DNA from 2 places in the Caulobacter sp. LARHSG274 genome. Region 1 is predicted to be linked to the other one. Evidence: predicted binding sites of a transcription regulator. Region 1 holds the regulator's gene; the other holds the start of a gene.
What was found. Region 1 encodes LexA, which represses DNA repair genes until DNA is damaged. Its sites were predicted from a motif close to ATGTTCNCNANNTGTTCT; they were not measured.

Region 1 (8,339 bases):
CGTCGGGGCCGTGGATCAGCGGGATATGGCCGAAGGCGGGAACGGTCCAGCCCATGGCCTGGTAGATCAGGGTCTGGCGGGCGGCGTTGTTGAGGTGGTCGTCGCCGCGGATCACGTGGGTGACGCCCATGTCATGGTCGTCGACCACGACGGCCAGGTTGTAGGTCGGGGCGCCGTCGGCGCGCAGCAGGACCAGGTCGTCCAGGTCGGCGTTGTTGAAGGTCACCGGACCCTTGACCAGGTCGTCGACCAGGGTCGTGCCCTCGGTCGGGCCTTTGAAGCGAATGACGTGCGGCAGGCTGGGGTCGTTCGGGGGCGGGGCGTCGCGCCAGGGCGAGCGCAGGGCCGGTCCGCCGGCCCGGGCGGCCTCGCGGGCCGCGGCCAGTTCCTCGACGGTCATCCAGCAGCGATAGGCGCGGCCGGCGGCCAGCATCTCCTCCACCACGGCGCGGTGACGGTCGGCGCGGCTGTACTGGAAGACCACCTCGTCGTCGGACTTCAGGCCCAGCCAGTCCAAGCCTTCGAAGATCGCGGCGACCGCCGCCTCGGTCGAACGCTCGCGATCGGTGTCCTCGACGCGAACAAGGAACTTCCCACCCGTATGGCGTGCATATAACCAGTTGAACAGCGCCGTGCGGGCGCCGCCGATATGCAGGAAGCCGGTCGGCGAGGGAGCGAAGCGGGTGACGACGCCGCCCGAGATCTTGGGGGCGGTCGGCGCGGGGGAGGATTGGGTCATCGGGATCAGGGCTGACGGACTGGAGGCCACGGAAGTGGCGAGGACCGCGACGCTAGGCAAGTCCCTGGGGGACAAGGCCGGCGGCGGCTGGGCGGCGCGTCTTAGCACGCGTCTTCGCGCCCGTCCTAGTCCGGCCGAAATCCGGGCGAGGCTGGCGGCCGAGATCGGCGCCAATGGCGAGCGCTGGATGCTGTGGTCGCCGGTGGCCTTCGGCCTGGGGGCGGCCGGCTATCTGGAGCTGAAGGCCGAGCCGTCCTGGGCGCTGCTGGCCGGTCTGGCGGCCGGGCTGGGGATTCTGGCCGCCCTGGCCGGACGCCGATCGGCCCGCCCGGGCCTGACCGTGCTGCTGATCCTGGCCAGCTTCCTGGCCGCCGGGGCCCTGGCCGGCAAGCTGCGCTCGACCCTGGTGGCCGCGCCTATCCTGGCCGGCGACCGGGCGGTGATGACCGTTGAGGGCTTCGTCGTCGACGTGGTCAGTCCGGGCGCGGGCGGGCCGCGGCTGCTGATCGCCCCGGTCGCCGTCAGCGGCCTGGCGCCCGAGGATACGCCCAAGCGGGTGCGGGTGACCGTCGAGCCGGACGCGGTGCCGGCCCCCGGCCAGGCGGTGCGGCTGTGGGCCATGCTCGGGCCGCCGCCGCCGCCGGCCAGCCCCGGGGCCTATGACTTCGCCCGCGACGCCTGGTTCCACGGCGTCGGCGGGGTCGGGTTCGCAGTCGGGGCGGTGCGACCGGCCAGGCTGGACCCGCCGCCGGCCCGCCTGCGCCTGGCCATGGCGGTCAACGCCTTCCGCTGGCGGCTGGCCAGCCGGATCGTCGACGACCTGGGCGTCGCGCAGGGCGGCATCGCCGCGGCCATGGTCACCGGCCACGAGGCGTGGATCACCCAGGACCAGACCGACGCCATGCGCGCCTCGGGCCTGGCCCACATCCTGTCGATCTCGGGCCTGCACATGGCCATTGTCGGCGGCTTCCTGTTCGGCCTGGTGCGGCTGCTGATCGCCGCCTGGCCATGGGCGGCCCTGCGGGTTCCGGGCAAGAAGCTGGCGGCGGTGGCGGGCCTGCTGGCGATCGGGACCTATCTGGTCATTTCCGGCGCGCCGCCGCCGGCCCTGCGGGCGGCGATCACCGCCACCGTGGCTTTCGCCGCCATCCTGTTCGACCGCCAGGCCATCAGCCTGCATGGGTTGGCGGTGGCGGCGCTGATCATCCTGCTGGTCCAGCCCGAATCCGCGGGCGCGCCCGGCTTTCAGATGTCGTTCGCGGCCACCGCCGCCCTGGTCGCCCTGGCCGAGGCCTGGCCGCGGCCGGTGCGCGAGATCTCGGCGCCCTGGTGGATCCGCGCCATCCAGGGTTCGCTGAGCTGGCTGGCGGTCAGCATCGGCGCCAGCTTCGTGGCCGGCCTGGCCACGGGGCCGTTCGCCATGCAGCACTTCAACCGGGTGGCGGTCTGGGGTCTGCCGGCCAATCTGGCGGTCGCGCCGCTGTCGTCGTTCGTGATCATGCCGTTCCTGGCTGTCGGGGCCACCCTGGAGGGCGTCGGCCTGGGCCGGCCGTTCCTGGCGGTGGCCGGCTGGGGCATCTCGGCGATGATGTGGATCGCCGACGGCTTCGCCAGCGCCGGCGGGGCCCAGCGGGTGGTGGCCAGCGGCCCGCCCTTCACCCTGGCCCTGGCCTTTGTCGGGCTGATGCTGCTGTGCCTGTGGCGCGGCCGCCTGCGCTGGCTGGGCGCGCCCCTGGCCCTGGCGGTGGCCCTGTGGCCGCGGCCGCCGGCCCCCGACGTCTGGATCGCCCCCGACGGGACCACGGCGGCGGTGCGCCAGGGCGGCGCGGCGGTGCTGCTGCGCCCCGACGCCCGCCGGTTCGGGGCCGAACTGTGGAGCCGCCGGCGCGGCCTGGCGATCGCCCCTGCGGCTGAGGCGGCGGCCTACGCCTGCGACCGCCGGTCCTGCGCGCCGACCCCCGCGGCGCCGGTGGCCCTGGCCCTGTCCTGGAGCAAGGCCGGGCCCGACCTGGAGACGCTGGATCGGATGTGCGCTGGGGCCGAGATCGTCGTCCTGCGGGGACCGGCGCCCGACCTGCCGGCCAATTGCCGCGACCGCATCGTGCTCGACGCCGCCGACTTCGCGGCCGGCGGGGCGGCCGAGCTCTATCGTCGCCGCGACGGCTGGTGGATCGTCTGGGCCCAGCCGCTGCGCGGCGCGCGGCCGTGGACAGGCGTTTCGGGGCGATAGGCATGCTGAGAGTGCAGGGCCGGCCTGCCGCGGCTGGCGGCTCATCCGTCCGCCGAACTGGAGGGACGGCTGGCCTTCTTTTGAGCCGAGCGGCGCGTCGGGCGTTTAGGCCGGACGAGCGATGGAGGCGATCATGGAACGGGAAGGCGGGTGCGCGTGCGGGGCGGTGCGCTATGTCGCGACGGGCGAGCCGCTGCGGGTGGGGGTGTGCCATTGCCTGACCTGCCGCAAGCGCCATGGCGCGCCGTTCAACGCCTTCGCGGCGTTCCCAAGCGACAAGGTGCGGATCGAGGGGAGGCCTGCGATCTGGACCGGCGCCGAGCACGGCCTGATCCACGGCTGCCCGACCTGCGGCTCGCCGCTGTTCTGGACGGCGGAAGGCGAGGGCGACGGCGAGATCGAGATCCACCTGGGCGGCCTGGACGCGGTGGGCCAATTCACGCCGCAGTACGAAGTCTGGGTCAAGCGCCGCGAACCCTGGCTGCCGCCGCTGAACGTGCCGCAATATGCCGAGAACCGGCCGGCGGGAATGGCGACCTAGGGGGCGTTTTACGATCTGGGTCCCGACATTCGCCCATGGGCGGTAAGTTAGGACCTTGGGCCTGGCTTGATCTTCCTCATCCTGAGGTGCTCGCCGCCGGCGAGCCTCGAAGGACGCACGGAGCGGGCCGGCCCTGCGTCCTTCGAGGCCCGCTGCGCGGGCGCCTCAGGATGAGGAAAATAGTAGCTTACCGCCTATGGGCGAATGCCGGGGAGGCGATCAAACTAATGATACCGCCGGATCAGGCCCACCAGCTTGCCCTGGACCTCGACCTGGTCGGGGCCGAAGATGCGGGTTTCGTACTTGGGGTTGGCGGCTTCCAGGGCGATCGAGCCGCCCTTCTTGCGCAGGCGCTTGAGGGTGGCTTCCTCGCCGACCAGGGCCACGACGATTTCGCCGGAATTGGCGGTGTCGCCCTTCTTGATGATCACATAGTCGCCGTCGAGGATGCCGGCCTCGATCATCGAGTCCCCCTGGACCTCGAGCACATAGTGTTCGCCGGCCCCCAGCATGGTTTCGGGCACCGGCAGGCGCTCGCGCTCGTGCTGGATGGCGTCGATCGGGGTGCCGGCGGCGATGCGGCCGAGGATCGGCAGTTCGCGGCTGGTGTCGGCGGCGATCGGGACGGGGTAGGGGGCGGACGGCGCGGGCCCGCCGCCTTCGAGCACCTGGGGCCGGAAGGCGCCGCGGCCCTTGGGCGGGGCGGCGGTGGTGGCCTGCTGCGGCAGCTTGACCACCTCCAGCGCCCGGGCCCGGTGCGCCAGGCGGCGGATGAAGCCGCGCTCCTCCAGGGCGGTGATCAGCCGGTGGATGCCCGACTTGGACGCCAGGTCCAGCGCCTCCTTCATCTCGTCGAAGGAGGGGGAGACGCCGGTCTCCTTGATCCGTTCATGGATGAACATCAGCAGCTCGTGCTGCTTGCGCGTAAGCATGTCCGGCCTCGCCAGTCGTCGCGGAACAAACCGCAAACCTCTGTGAATGTTCTCTAGGTGTTCTTCGTTGATGTCAAGTTAACGGTGTTCGCCGGGCCGGCGGGCGAATTCCCGAGGAAATACAGGCCGTAGAACGGGTTCGGGGCCGGCGGCCCGCCAGCCGGATCGCCCTCGGCAGGCGCATCCGGGGTGGAGGCGCAGCCGAATCGGATCAGGGGGCGAGGTTCGGCTGGCCGCCGTCCAGGCCGAGCCAGTCGGTGAACGGCCGGTGGTAGGCGTTGTCGAAGACCTCGGCCTGCAGCTTGAAGGGCAGGCTGCTGTCGCTGTTCCACAGCATCACCACCCCGGTTTTGGTGGCCGGGTCGAACATCACGGTCGAGCGATAGCCGGTCACCGCGCCACTGTGGCCGACCAGCCGGTGGCCCTTGTAGGTGAAGCTGCGCATGCCCAGGCCATAGCCGGGATGCTCCAGCGCCCGCCCCAGGGGCGAATTGCCATAGGGCCGGCCGGTGTTGACGCGCGGGCGCTGGATCTCGGCCAGCACCTTGGCCGGCAAGATCGCCGGCGCCTGGCCCATCTGCGCCTGCATCCACCGCGCCAGGTCGACGATGTCGGAGTTGACCCCCGCCGCGGCGGGGATGCGGTAATAGGCGTCGGCCAGCGGCGTCGCCCGGCCTTGGTGGGACGGCCGCGCCCAGGACCGGGCCGCCTCCAGGCCCTCCAGGCCGACCGTCGCGCTGGTCATGCCCAGCGGCAGGAACAATCGCCGCCGCGCTTCCTGGGCATAGGATCGGCCGGTGGCCCGCTCGATGACCTCTCCGATCGTGTCATAGGCGATGTTCTGGTAGCTGTGGCAGGTCCCCGGCGGGCAGAGCAGCGGCACGGCCGCCAGGCTGGCCCGGATCTCCCGCGGATCGCGCCCGCCCTCGAGCCAGCCGTCATAGGCGTTGCGGGGCAGGCCGGTGCGCTGGGACAGCAGCTGCTCGACGGTCAGGGTGCGGTCGGCCCCGCCCGGCAGGCGCAGGCTGGTGTCGAACTTGCCCAGCGGGTCGGACAGGGAAAACACCCCGTCCTGGGCCAGGCGGGCGCTGAGCGTGCTGGCCACGGTCTTGGACAGCGAGGCCCAGCGGAACACCGTGTCGGCCTCGACCTTGCGGCCGTCCTCGGCGGCGGTGAGGCCGTAGCCCTGGACGAAGGACAGGCGGCCGTTCTCGACCACGGCGATCGCCAGCCCGGTCATGGACTTGTCGGCCATCATCGCCTGGATGCGCGTGTCGAGGGCGCGATAGTCGATCGCGCCGCGCCAGTCCTCGGGCTTGAGGGGCAGGGCGGCGGGCGGCGGAGGGGCGGCGATGGTCGGCCGGGCGGTCTTCGGGGGGGGCGGGCCGTGCGACAGGGTCCAGCCGAGCGCCCCCAGCCCCGCCGCCAGGACGACCGCCAGGGCCGCCCATCCCTTGCGCCCGCGACCGCGTCCGAAGCGGTTTCTGTAGAGCCTGGCCAGCCGTCTAGCCCAGCAGGGCTCGGGTCGCCGCCGTCACGTCGGCCTGGCGCATCAGGCTTTCGCCGACCAGCATGGCTTTGGCTCCGGCCGCCTCCATGCGCACCACGTCGTCCTGGACGAACAGGCCGCTTTCGGTGACCAGCAGGGCGTCGGCGGGCGCGCGGGCGGCCAGGCGCTCGGTGACCGCCAGGTCGACCACGAAGCTCTTCAGGTCGCGGTTGTTGATCCCGACCAGGGCGGCGCCGAGCCGGCCGGCCCGGTCGATCTCGGCCTCGTCATGCACCTCGACCAGGGCGTCCATGCCCAGGCGCGCGGCTTCGCTCATCAGTTCGGCGGCCAGGACGTCATCGATCATCGCCAGGATCACCAGGATGGCGTCGGCGCCCAGGGCCCGGCTCTCGGCCACCTGCCAGGGATCGACGAGAAAGTCCTTGCGGATGCAGGGCAGGGCGACGGCGGCGCGGGCGTCGATCAGATAGCCGTCGGCGCCCTGGAAGCTGGGACCGTCGGTCAGCACCGACAGGCAGGCCGCGCCGCCGGCCTCATAGGCCCGGGCCAGGGCCGGCGGGTCGAAGTCGGCGCGGATCAGGCCCTTGGACGGCGAGGCCTTCTTGATCTCGGCGATCAGGGCCAGCTTGCCGGGCGCATGGGCGGCGGCGAGGGCGGCCTTGAAGCCGCGCGGGCTGTTGGCGGCCCGGGCGGCGGCGTCGACCTGGGCGAAGGACCGGCGGCGCTTGCGATCGGCGACCTCTTCGCGCTTGTAGGCGGCGATTTCAGCGAGAATGTCGGTCATGCGGCGGCGGTTTCGCTGTTGGTGGCGGCGACCAGACCGGCCAGGGCGGCCTTGGCGCGGCCGTCGTCGAGCACGGCCCCGGCCAGTTCGACGCCCTCGCGCAGGGTCTCGACCTTGTCGGCGACCAGGAAGGCGGCGGCGGCGTTGAGCATGACGATGTCGCGATAGGGGCCCTTCTGGCCGTCCAGCAGGGCGGTCAGGGCGGCGGCGTTATAGGCCGGCTCGCCGCCGGTCAGGTCGGCCAGGGCCGCCCGCGGCAGGCCGACGGCCTCGGGGGTGATGGTGAACAGGCGCAGGGCGCCGTCGCGCCATTCGGCGACCTCGGTCTCGCCGGTGGTGGTCAGCTCGTCCATGCCGCCGCCGTGCACCGACCAGGCGCGCTCGGCCCCCAGGGCCCCCAGCGCCTTGGCGATCGGCTCGACGAAGCGCGGGGCCGAGACCCCGACCACCTGCCGCCGGGCCCCGGCCGGATTGGTCAGCGGGCCCAGCAGGTTGAAGATGGTGCGAAAGCCCAGCTGCTGGCGGATCGGCGAGACGTGCTTCATCGCCCCGTGGTGGGCCTGGGCGAACAGGAAACAGATGCCGGCGGTGTCCAGGGCGTGGCGCTGCTGGGCCAGGCTTGCGTCGATATTGACCCCCAGGGCGGCCAGGACGTCGGCCGTGCCCGACTTGCTGGTGATCGCCCGGTTGCCGTGCTTGGCCACCTTCAGCCCGCCGCCCGCCGCCACGAAGCCCACGGCGGTGGAGATGTTGAGGGTGTGCAGGCCGTCGCCGCCGGTGCCGCAGACGTCGATGACCTCATAGGGATGGTCCAGGTGGATGGCGGCGCGGCGCATGGCCCGGGCGCAGGCGGCGATCTCGCCCACCGTCTCGCCGCGCAGGCGCATGGCGGTGACCGCCGCGGCCACCTGGGCCGGGGTCGGCTCGCCGCGCAGGCAGGCGGCGAAGAACAGCTCGGCGTCGTCCTCGTCGAGGGTCTGGCCGTCGGCCAGCTTGGCCAGCAGGGGCTTGAAGGCGTCCGACACCGTCTAGACCCAGATCTGCGCGTCGCGCTTGACCTTGGCCAGGTCGAGGAAGTTGGCCAGCAGCTGGTGGCCGCCCTCGGTGGCGATCGATTCGGGATGGAACTGCACGCCATAGACCGGGCGGGTCTTGTGCTGGACGCCCATGATCTCGCCGTCGTCGGTCCAGGCGGTGATCTCCAGGTCGTCGGGCAGGGTGGCCTTGTCGACCGCCAGGCTGTGATAGCGGGTGGCGGTGAACGGGTTGGGCAGGCCCTTGAAGACGCCCTTGTCGTTGTGGCGGATCAGGCTGGTCTTGCCGTGCATCACCTGCTTGGCGCGGATCACGTCGCCGCCATAGGCCTGGCCGATGGCCTGGTGGCCCAGGCAGACGCCGAGGATCGCCAGGTCGTCCGGCGCGCCGCGCAGCAGCGGCAGGCAGATGCCGGCCTGGTCGGGGGCCTTGGGGCCGGGCGACAGCAGCACCGCCTGCGGGTGAAGGCCCAGGGCCTCCTGAACGGTGAGATCGTCGTTGCGACGCACGACGGTGTCGGCCCCCAACTCGTTCAGATAGTGGACGAGGTTGTAGGTGAAGCTGTCGT
Region 2 (8,339 bases), on a different contig from region 1:
CGGGCCATGTCGTCGGGGGCGCTGATCGGCTCGGCGAAGGCCAGGCGGTCGAACCACGGGGTGACGGGGCGGCGGAAGGCCAGGGGCTCACGCGCCGCGCCCAGGGCCTGGTCGATGCGCAGCACCGTCCCGGCCCCGAACCGCCGGGTCAGCTGGACGCGGGGCAGGGCCAGCAGCTGGCCGACCTGGAACAGGCCCAGGCGCGGCAACTGGGCCTGGGCGGCGTCGTCCAGGCGCAGGGCCGCCACCGGCAGGGCGGCCAGCAGCGGGCCCTGGCCGCCGGGCGGGGCGATCATGCGGTCAGGGGCGAAGCGGGCCAGGGCCCAGGCCGCGCCGGGGGTGTCGGCGATCGCTCCCCGGGCCGGCGCCCCCCAGCGGGCCAGGCGGGCCAGCAGGTCGTCGAGCATCGCGCCTTCCCCGCCCCACAGGTGGGCGACGCCTTCGATGTCGAGGAACAGGCCGTCCAGGCCGTCGATGGCCACGGCCGGCGAGAACCGCACGCACCAGTCGCACAGCACCTCCAGGGCCGCGCGGTCGCCCTCGGGGTCGTGGTCGGCGACGACCAGCTCCGGACACAGGGCCGCGGCGTCGGCGGCTTTCTGGCCGACATGCAGGCCGCAGGCGGCGGCGACGTCGTCGACGGCGGCCAGGCGACGGGTTCCGGCTTCGGAAGCGACCAGGGCGACGGGCGGGGCCGTTTCAGCCGGCGCGCCTGAGGTCTTCCTCAACCACGTCGTGATCGGCCAATTGCGACACCAAATGGAAAGGATGCGGGCCATGATCGGCCTCCGAAGACTCCAGGATCCAGGCGCCGGGACGTCCGCCCCGGCAGCGTTCCAGTTCCACCCGCCAGCGCGGCGGGCCCAGGCCCGGTTCGCCCGGCGGCGGCTGGCTGGGGGCGGCGGCGACGCGCCAGCGGCTCAGGGCGGCCGCGCCGGACACCTCGCGCATCTTGCCGGCCGGACCGCCATAAGGTCGCCGGCGCAGCAGGATCCCGGTCGCCCCGCGCCGCTCGCAGGCCAGCTGCAGGCGGCGGCCGGCCTTGAGGTCTGGGGCCTGGGCCTCGCCGACGGCGGCGGCGACCCCGACCGTGGCCAGGGCGTCCTCCAGCACCGCCAGCACCTCGGCCTCGTCGCGGGCCCGGACCTGGATCAGCCGGCCGGCGGGAAAGCCCAGGCCCTGCAGGCCCGGCGCGTGCAGGTCGTCGCGGCGCATCACCCAGACCACCGCGCCCTTGGCGGCCAGCGGCCTCAGCAGCAGGGCCGAAAAGGCGGCGGGGGCCGCGCCGGTCTCCTCATCAAGGCCGGCGCCGCCCACCTCGTGCCAGCCGCCGCGCGGCAGGCCGCCGGCCGGAAAGCAGCTGTCGATGCGCGGATCGCCGAACGGCAGGACCAGGGATGGAGTCCGAGTCCCCGCTTCCAAGGCGGCGATCCTGGCTCTCAAAGCCGAAAGGGCGGGCTTCGCCCCGGGCATCCTCGCATCTCCAATGTTCCACTTTTGTTCTGATCCTCCGGACGGGGAGAGTCAAGCGGAGCAGGGGTGCGGCGGAAGGACCCGTTTGCGAAAGGGGTCGGCCTAGCGCCGGCGCCAGCGCACGGCGATCATCGGACCATAGGCGGCGCTGATCCCGCAGGCGTCGGCCAGCAGGTCGAACCATGAGGCGTCGCGATGGACGATCGGCAGGCCCTGCAGGATCTCGATCGCCCCGCCGAAAGCCAGCAGCACCGCGCCGATGCGCCACAGCCGGCTGTCGGGCAGGGCCAGGGAGGCCAGGCCGGCCAAGGTATAGAAGACGATGAAGTGCTTGGCCTTGTCCCAGGGGATCAGGCCCAGATTGTCGTTGTCCGGCAGCAGGGCCCGGGCCAGGGCGTAGGCCGCCGCCGCCAGGAAGACGACGAAGAGCAGACGGTTGACCTTGCGGCGGGCGCTATGGGGCATCGAAACATCCTGGCTGGCGGTGTTCGAGGACCTAGCCGCTCCGGTCAGGCTTGGGAACGGCGTCTGCGCCGTCTACGCAACATCCCCTTGGCCCCTGCACGGAATGTGCGCATCGGCCCAAAGGACGGCTTCGGGGCCCAGCCAGGCCGGGCCCCGAAGGGAGGTCAGAACGTCAGGGCGCGGGCTTCCTTGACGTGCGGCAGGGCCTGGATCTTGGCCAGCAGGGTCTCGTCCGGGGCCTGGTCGACGCCAACCAGGGCGATGGCGTCCTCCTCGGCCGAGACGCGGCCGAGATTGAAGGTGGCGATGTTGACGCCGGCCTCGCCCAGCAGCATGCCCAGGGCCCCGATAAAGCCCGGCTTGTCGAGGTTGTTGATATAGAGCATGGCCGGCGAGAAGCCCGCGTCCAGCTCCATGCCCTTGACCTCGACGACGCGCGGGGCGCCGGCGATCACCGTGCCGGCGAAGGCGCGCTTGCCCTTTTCGGTGGTGACGGTGATGCGCATCAGGCTGTCATAGGTGGGGCTGACCTCCTGGCGGCTCTCGGAGACGGTGATGCCGCGCTCCTTGGCCACGGCCGGCGCGGAGACCATGTTGATCTCGGCCAGCATCGGCTTGAGGATGCCGGCCAGGGCGGCGCTGGTCAGCGGCTTGACGTTGAGATTGGAGACCTCGCCCTCATAGGCGATGTCGATGGCCAGGATGCCGAAGTCGACCATCTGGCCGGCCATGGCCCCGATCTTCTCGGCCAGGGCCACGAACGGCTTCAGCTTGGGGGCTTCCTCGGCGGTGATCGACGGGCTGTTGAGGGCGTTGGTCACCGCGCCGGTCAGCAGGTAGTCGCTCATCTGTTCGGCGACCTGCAGGGCGACGTTCTCCTGGGCCTCGCTGGTGCTGGCGCCCAGGTGCGGGGTGGCCACCACCTTGTCGGAGCCGAACAGGACGTTGGTCTTGGCCGGCTCCTCGGTGAAGACGTCGAAGCCGGCGCCGCCGACATGGCCGTTGTCGAGCAGCTCGCGCAGGGCGACCTCGTCGACCAGGCCGCCGCGGGCGCAGTTGACGATCAGCACGCCCTTCTTGGTCTTCTGCAGGTTCTCGCGCGACAGGATGTTGCGGGTCTTGTCGGTCAGCGGCGTGTGCAGGGTGATGACGTCGGCGCGGGCCAGCAGCTCGTCCAGCTCGACCTTCTCGACGCCGATCTCGACGGCGCGTTCCGGCGACAGGAAGGGGTCGTAGGCCACGACCTTCATCTTCAGGCCCAGGGCCCGGTCGGCGACGATCGAGCCGATGTTGCCGGCCCCGATCAGGCCCAGGGTCTTGGCGTAGAGCTCCACGCCCATGAAGCGGTTCTTCTCCCATTTTCCCAGTTGGGTGCTGGCATCAGCCGCCGGCAGCTGACGGGCCAGGGCGAACATCATGGCGATGGCGTGCTCGGCGGTGGTGATCGAGTTGCCGAACGGGGTGTTCATCACCACGACGCCGGCGGCGGTGGCGGCCGGGATGTTGACGTTGTCGACGCCGATGCCGGCCCGGCCGATGACCTTCAGCTTCTTGGCGGCGGCGATGACCTCGGGGTCGGCCTTGGTGGCCGAGCGGACGGCCAGGCCGTCATAGTCGCCGATGATCTCGAGGAGTTCGGCCTTGGTCAGGCCGGTCTTGACGTCGGCCTGGACGCCGCGGGCGGTGAAGATCGCCACGGCGGCGGGAGACAGGCTGTCGGCGATGAGGACGCGGGGAGCGGTCATGGAGGTGTTCTCCGATTTCGAGCCCTTTCCCCTGATGGGGGAAGGGTGGGGATGGGGGTGCTTGCTGAGGTGGCGGGGGTCGCCCCCACCCCTGCCCCTCCCCCATCGAGGGGGAGGGAGGGCGTGTGATCAGGCGGCGGCCAGTTCGGCCGAGACGGCCTCGAAGGCCCAGTCGAGCCAGGGCGTCAGGGCTTCGAGGTCGGAGGCCTCGACCGTGGCGCCGCACCAGATGCGCAGGCCGGCCGGGGCGTCGCGATAGCCGCCGATGTCGAGGGCCGCGCCCTCCTTCTCAAGCAGGCCGGCCAGCTTCTTGGCGAAGTCGGCCTGGGCGTCGTCGGGCAAGGCGGCGATCCTGGGATCGACCACTTTCAGGCACACCGAGGTGTTGGAGCGGATGTCCGGCGTGGCGGCCAGGAAGTCGACCCACGGGGTGCGGGCGACCCAATCGGCCAGCACGGCCAGGTTCTGGTCGGCCCGGGCCTGCATGGCTTCCAGCCCGCCGATCGAGGCGGCCCACTTCAGGGCGTCCAGGGCGTCTTCCACGCAGAGCATGGAGGGGGTGTTGATGGTCGCGCCTTCGAAGATGTCGGCGGCGATCTTGCCGGCCTTGGTCATCCGGAACAGCTTGGGCATCGGCCAGGCCGGGGTGTAGCTCTCAAGGCGAGCCACGGCGCGGGGCGACAGGATCAGGATCCCGTGCGCGCCCTCGCCGCCCAGGGCCTTCTGCCAGGAGAAGGTCACGACGTCGAGCTTGGTCCAGTCCAGGTCCTGGGCGAAGGCGGCGCTGGTGGCGTCGCAGATCACGACGCCTTCGCGATCGGCGCTGATGAAGTCGGCGTTCGGGACCCGGACGCCCGAGGTGGTGCCGTTCCAGGTGAAGACCAGGTCCTTGGCCGGATCGACCTTGGAGGTGTCCGGCAGCTGGCCGTAGGGGGCGTCGAGCACCTCGACGTCGGGCAGCTTCAGCTGCTTGGTCACGTCGGTGACCCAGTCCTTGCCGAAGGATTCGAAGGCCATGACCTGCACGGGGCGGGCGCCCAGCATCGACCACATCGCCATCTCGACGGCGCCGGTGTCGGAGCCGGCGACGATGCCGATCAGGAAGTCGGCGGGGACCTCCAGCACTTCGCGCGTCTGGTCGATGGCGGCCTTCAGGCGGCCCTTGCCCAGCTTGGAGCGGTGCGACCGGCCCAGCACGGCGTTTCTGAGATTTTCGGGGGTCCAGCCAGGGCGCTTGGCGCAGGGGCCGGAAGAGAACTCGGGACGAGCCGGGCGGATCGCCGGCTTGGCGAGGGTGGTCATGTCGATGTCTCCCATCCTTACAGATGGACTGCATCCCGTTGGGGGGATGTGGCCCGCCGGCGACAAACTCTTTTTCGACGGGGATGGCAAGGAGAGATTTTGCGACGGCGGCGATCTGCGCCCCCCGCAGGGAATTATTTCGCCGCCAGGCTCGCGCGTCTGCGCCAAGACAGCAGCGTGGCCAACAGTATGATCAACAGGATCGCGAATGTGTTGAAGTTGTTGACCAATTTATACAGGTCGTCGTGGTCTTTCTCGCCGATCAGATAATAGGCGTGCAGACTGAACTGCGTGGCTTGAAGCAGCATGGCGATTCCCAGCCAGGGACTGACATAGCGCATGGCCAAGATCAGGAACCCCGCCGCGAGACCGGCTTCGCCGATCAGGAGCGCAATGGACTGCGCGCTGTTCGGCATGACGCTGTGAATCAGCCAAGCTAGAATACTGCCGGCTAGGATCAGGATCGCGCCCATGCGCTCGGCGCCCCCGCCCTGCCGCCAGGCCAGAAGCACGGTGACAGCCATCAGGATCCAAAGCAGCGGTGCGATCAGGTACAGCATAGATAAGGCCCCTAACTCACATTAGGGGCCTTACGAAGTTAAAGTCTTGCAACAAATGTAGAGGTTAGCCGACTTCGCGCAGGTCGACCGACGGCGCCGCCTGGCCCTTGGGCTCGATGCCGATGAGCTTGGTGCGGATGCCCAGGCGCAGCTTCACTTCGTTCAGTTCGCCATGCATGTCGACAACGGCCGAGCGGGCTTCGCCCAGAGCGGCGAGGGCTTGCGTCAGCTTCACGCTGGCGCGGTCGCCGACCACGGCCGAAACGCCGACGTCCGCACGCGCCTTCAACATGTCGGCCATCAGTTCGGCCGCTTCGATCATCGCCGCATCAACGGCGCGCTCGGTCGCAAACAGTTTGCTCGCCACGCGCTGCGCCACAAAAGCCTTGTCCATTGCCCCATCTCCTTAATGAAAGACTAATAGTAGAGGTAAACGAAAAGTTAAGCTGGGTGCAATCGGGAAACGAGCGTGAGCGTTGTTTTGTCGCGGCGGGCAAAAATCTCGGAAGCGAAGCGTTAGGAAATTTCAGACAAAATGCGGGTCTAGGCCCTCCTGGGACGGGAAATGATCGACGAGGACCGCAGTTCCGGGACGGCCCCCCATGCGCCCTTGCAGGCGCGAATCGCCGCCGTCGCCCTGACCACGACGGTGGTCGCCCTGCTCGCCGCCTGCGTCTGTTTCATGCTCCAGCAATGGAGCGTCGCCCGCCAGGAGGCCCAGGCCAATCATGAGGTCCTGGCCCAGATGGTCGTGGCGGGGGCCGCCGCGCCGCTGGCCGATCACAACACCGTCGGCGCCTATCGCGCCCTGGAGGCGGTGGCCAAGGCTCCCAATGTCGCCGCCGTGCGCCTGACCGACATGCAAGGCCAGGCCGTCGCCCAGATCGGCGCGGCCGGCGGCCCCGAGGTCGACACCCTGACCCGGCCGATCAAGCTGACCGGACGCCGGGTCGGAACTCTGGTCCTCGTCGCTAAGCGCCCCAGCCTGACCGACATCCTGGCCCGCGACCTGGCCCTGACCGGCACCCTGTTCTTCGGTTCGGCCGGCCTGGCCATCCTGATGGCCAACGGCCTGGCTCGGCGGATGACCAAACCGATGGAGCGGCTGTCCAAGGCCATGGGCGAGGTCGCCACCGGCGGCCGCTTCCAGCCCGTCGAGCAGGCGACCGACGACGACGTCTTCCGCAGCCTGACCGACAGCTTCAACCATCTGGTCTCGCGGCTGGAGATCAACGACCACGAGCTGCGTGGGGCGATGGCCGAGCTGGTCAAGGCCCGCGACGCCGCCAACGCCGCCAATGTCCTGAAGTCGCACTTCCTGGCCAATATGAGCCACGAGATCCGCACGCCGCTAAACGGCGTGCTGGCCATGACCGAGGTGATGGCCATGGGCGAGCTTTCCGCCACCCAGCGCGAGCGCCTGTCGGTGATCCGCGAATCGGGCGGACTGCTGCTGTCGGTGCTCAACGACGTGCTGGACCTCTCGAAGATCGAGGCCGGGCGCCTGGACCTGGTCGATCGCGACTTCGACCTGGCGGGGCTGGCTACGTCGATCCGCGAGACCTGGGCGGCCCAGGCCAAGCAGAAGGGCCTGGAGTTCGGGGTCTTCGTCGCGCCCGAGGCGCTGGGTTCCTGGCGCGGCGACGTCGATCGCCTGCGCCAGATCCTCGGCAACCTGGTCTCCAACGCCCTGAAGTTCACGCTGGAAGGCTCGGTCTCGATCCGCTTCGCCTCGGCCGACGACGGAACCGGTCTGCGGGTCGACGTGGTCGACACCGGCATCGGCATCGACGCCGCGACCCTGCCGCGGCTGTTCGACAAGTTCGTCCAGGCCGACAGCTCGACCACCCGCCGGTTCGGCGGCTCGGGCCTGGGCCTGTCGATCTGCAACGAGCTGGCCGCCTTGATGGGCGGCGGCGTGTATGTCCAAAGCCGCGAAGGCCAGGGCTCGACCTTCACCGTCGTGGTGGCCATGCCGCGCGGCGAGGCGATCGCGCCAGTGGCCGCCGAACCCGCCAAGCTGGCGGTCGAATCCGAGCGCCGGCTGCGGGTGCTGGCCGCCGACGACAATCCGACCAACCAGAAGGTCATCGCCGCGGTCCTGGCCCCGCTCGGCGCCGAGGTCGAGCTGGTCGCCGACGGCGCGGCCTGCGTCGAGGCCTGGCGTCGGGGCGACCATGACATCGTGCTGATGGACATCCATATGCCGGTGATGGACGGGGTCGAGGCCGCCCGCCACATCCGCGGCCTGGAGGTCTCCGAGGGCCGCAAGCGCGTGCCGATCGTCGCGGTCACCGCCAACGCCCTGGTCCACCAGGTCGAGGGCTACATCGCCGCCGGCATGGACGGCCACGTGGCCAAGCCGATCGAGGTCACCAAGCTCTACGACGCCATCGAAACCGCGGTGGCCGCCTCGCGCCAGGACGCCTCCAAGGTCGCGGCGGCGCGGACCAAGAAGGCGGCCCGCGCCCCGGCCAAGGCATCGCCCGGCGCCGTCGTCGGCTGACCCATCCGAAGGTGAACGCCGCACAACGGGCGGCTCAGGGTCGCTTCAGGCCCGGCATGGTCTCTTGAGGTCAACGTCGTCCAACCGGACGCCGAACCGTCCAAGAGGAACCGTACGATGAAAAAGATCCTGCTTTCGATCGCCGCGGTCTCGGCCGCCGCCGCCGCCGCCGCGCCCGTCGCCGCCCTGGCCCAATCCTATGACCGTCCCTATGACCGCCCCTACGAGCGTCATGACGATCGCGGCTGGAACGGCGGCGGCGATCGGGCCGAGCGCCTTGACCGCCGC

Region 2: ACIPQB_RS00680 (ImuA family protein) is a predicted target of LexA. The motif match lies at 1,487-1,504, and genes of this name have one in related genera.

What each region holds. Positions count from the first base shown of each region.
Region 1 covers NZ_JBIXJO010000003.1:380,888-389,226, reverse strand. Annotated here, with positions in the region: gene gltX (glutamate--tRNA ligase) at 1-739, opposite strand, end outside; gene ACIPQB_RS10070 (ComEC/Rec2 family competence protein) at 774-2,969, shown strand; gene ACIPQB_RS10065 (GFA family protein) at 3,103-3,510, shown strand; gene lexA (transcriptional repressor LexA) at 3,735-4,442, opposite strand; gene ACIPQB_RS10055 (serine hydrolase domain-containing protein) at 4,654-5,838, opposite strand; gene trpC (indole-3-glycerol phosphate synthase TrpC) at 5,948-6,736, opposite strand; gene trpD (anthranilate phosphoribosyltransferase) at 6,733-7,761, opposite strand; gene ACIPQB_RS10040 (aminodeoxychorismate/anthranilate synthase component II) at 7,765-8,339, opposite strand, start outside.
Region 2 covers NZ_JBIXJO010000001.1:138,392-146,730, reverse strand. Annotated here, with positions in the region: gene ACIPQB_RS00685 (Y-family DNA polymerase) at 1-728, opposite strand, end outside; gene ACIPQB_RS00680 (ImuA family protein) at 700-1,473, opposite strand; gene ACIPQB_RS00675 (hypothetical protein) at 1,576-1,938, opposite strand; gene serA (phosphoglycerate dehydrogenase) at 2,103-3,683, opposite strand; gene ACIPQB_RS00665 (phosphoserine transaminase) at 3,813-4,985, opposite strand; gene ACIPQB_RS00660 (hypothetical protein) at 5,120-5,545, opposite strand; gene ACIPQB_RS00655 (hypothetical protein) at 5,610-5,939, opposite strand; gene ACIPQB_RS00650 (ATP-binding protein) at 6,111-8,051, shown strand; gene ACIPQB_RS00645 (hypothetical protein) at 8,169-8,339, shown strand, end outside.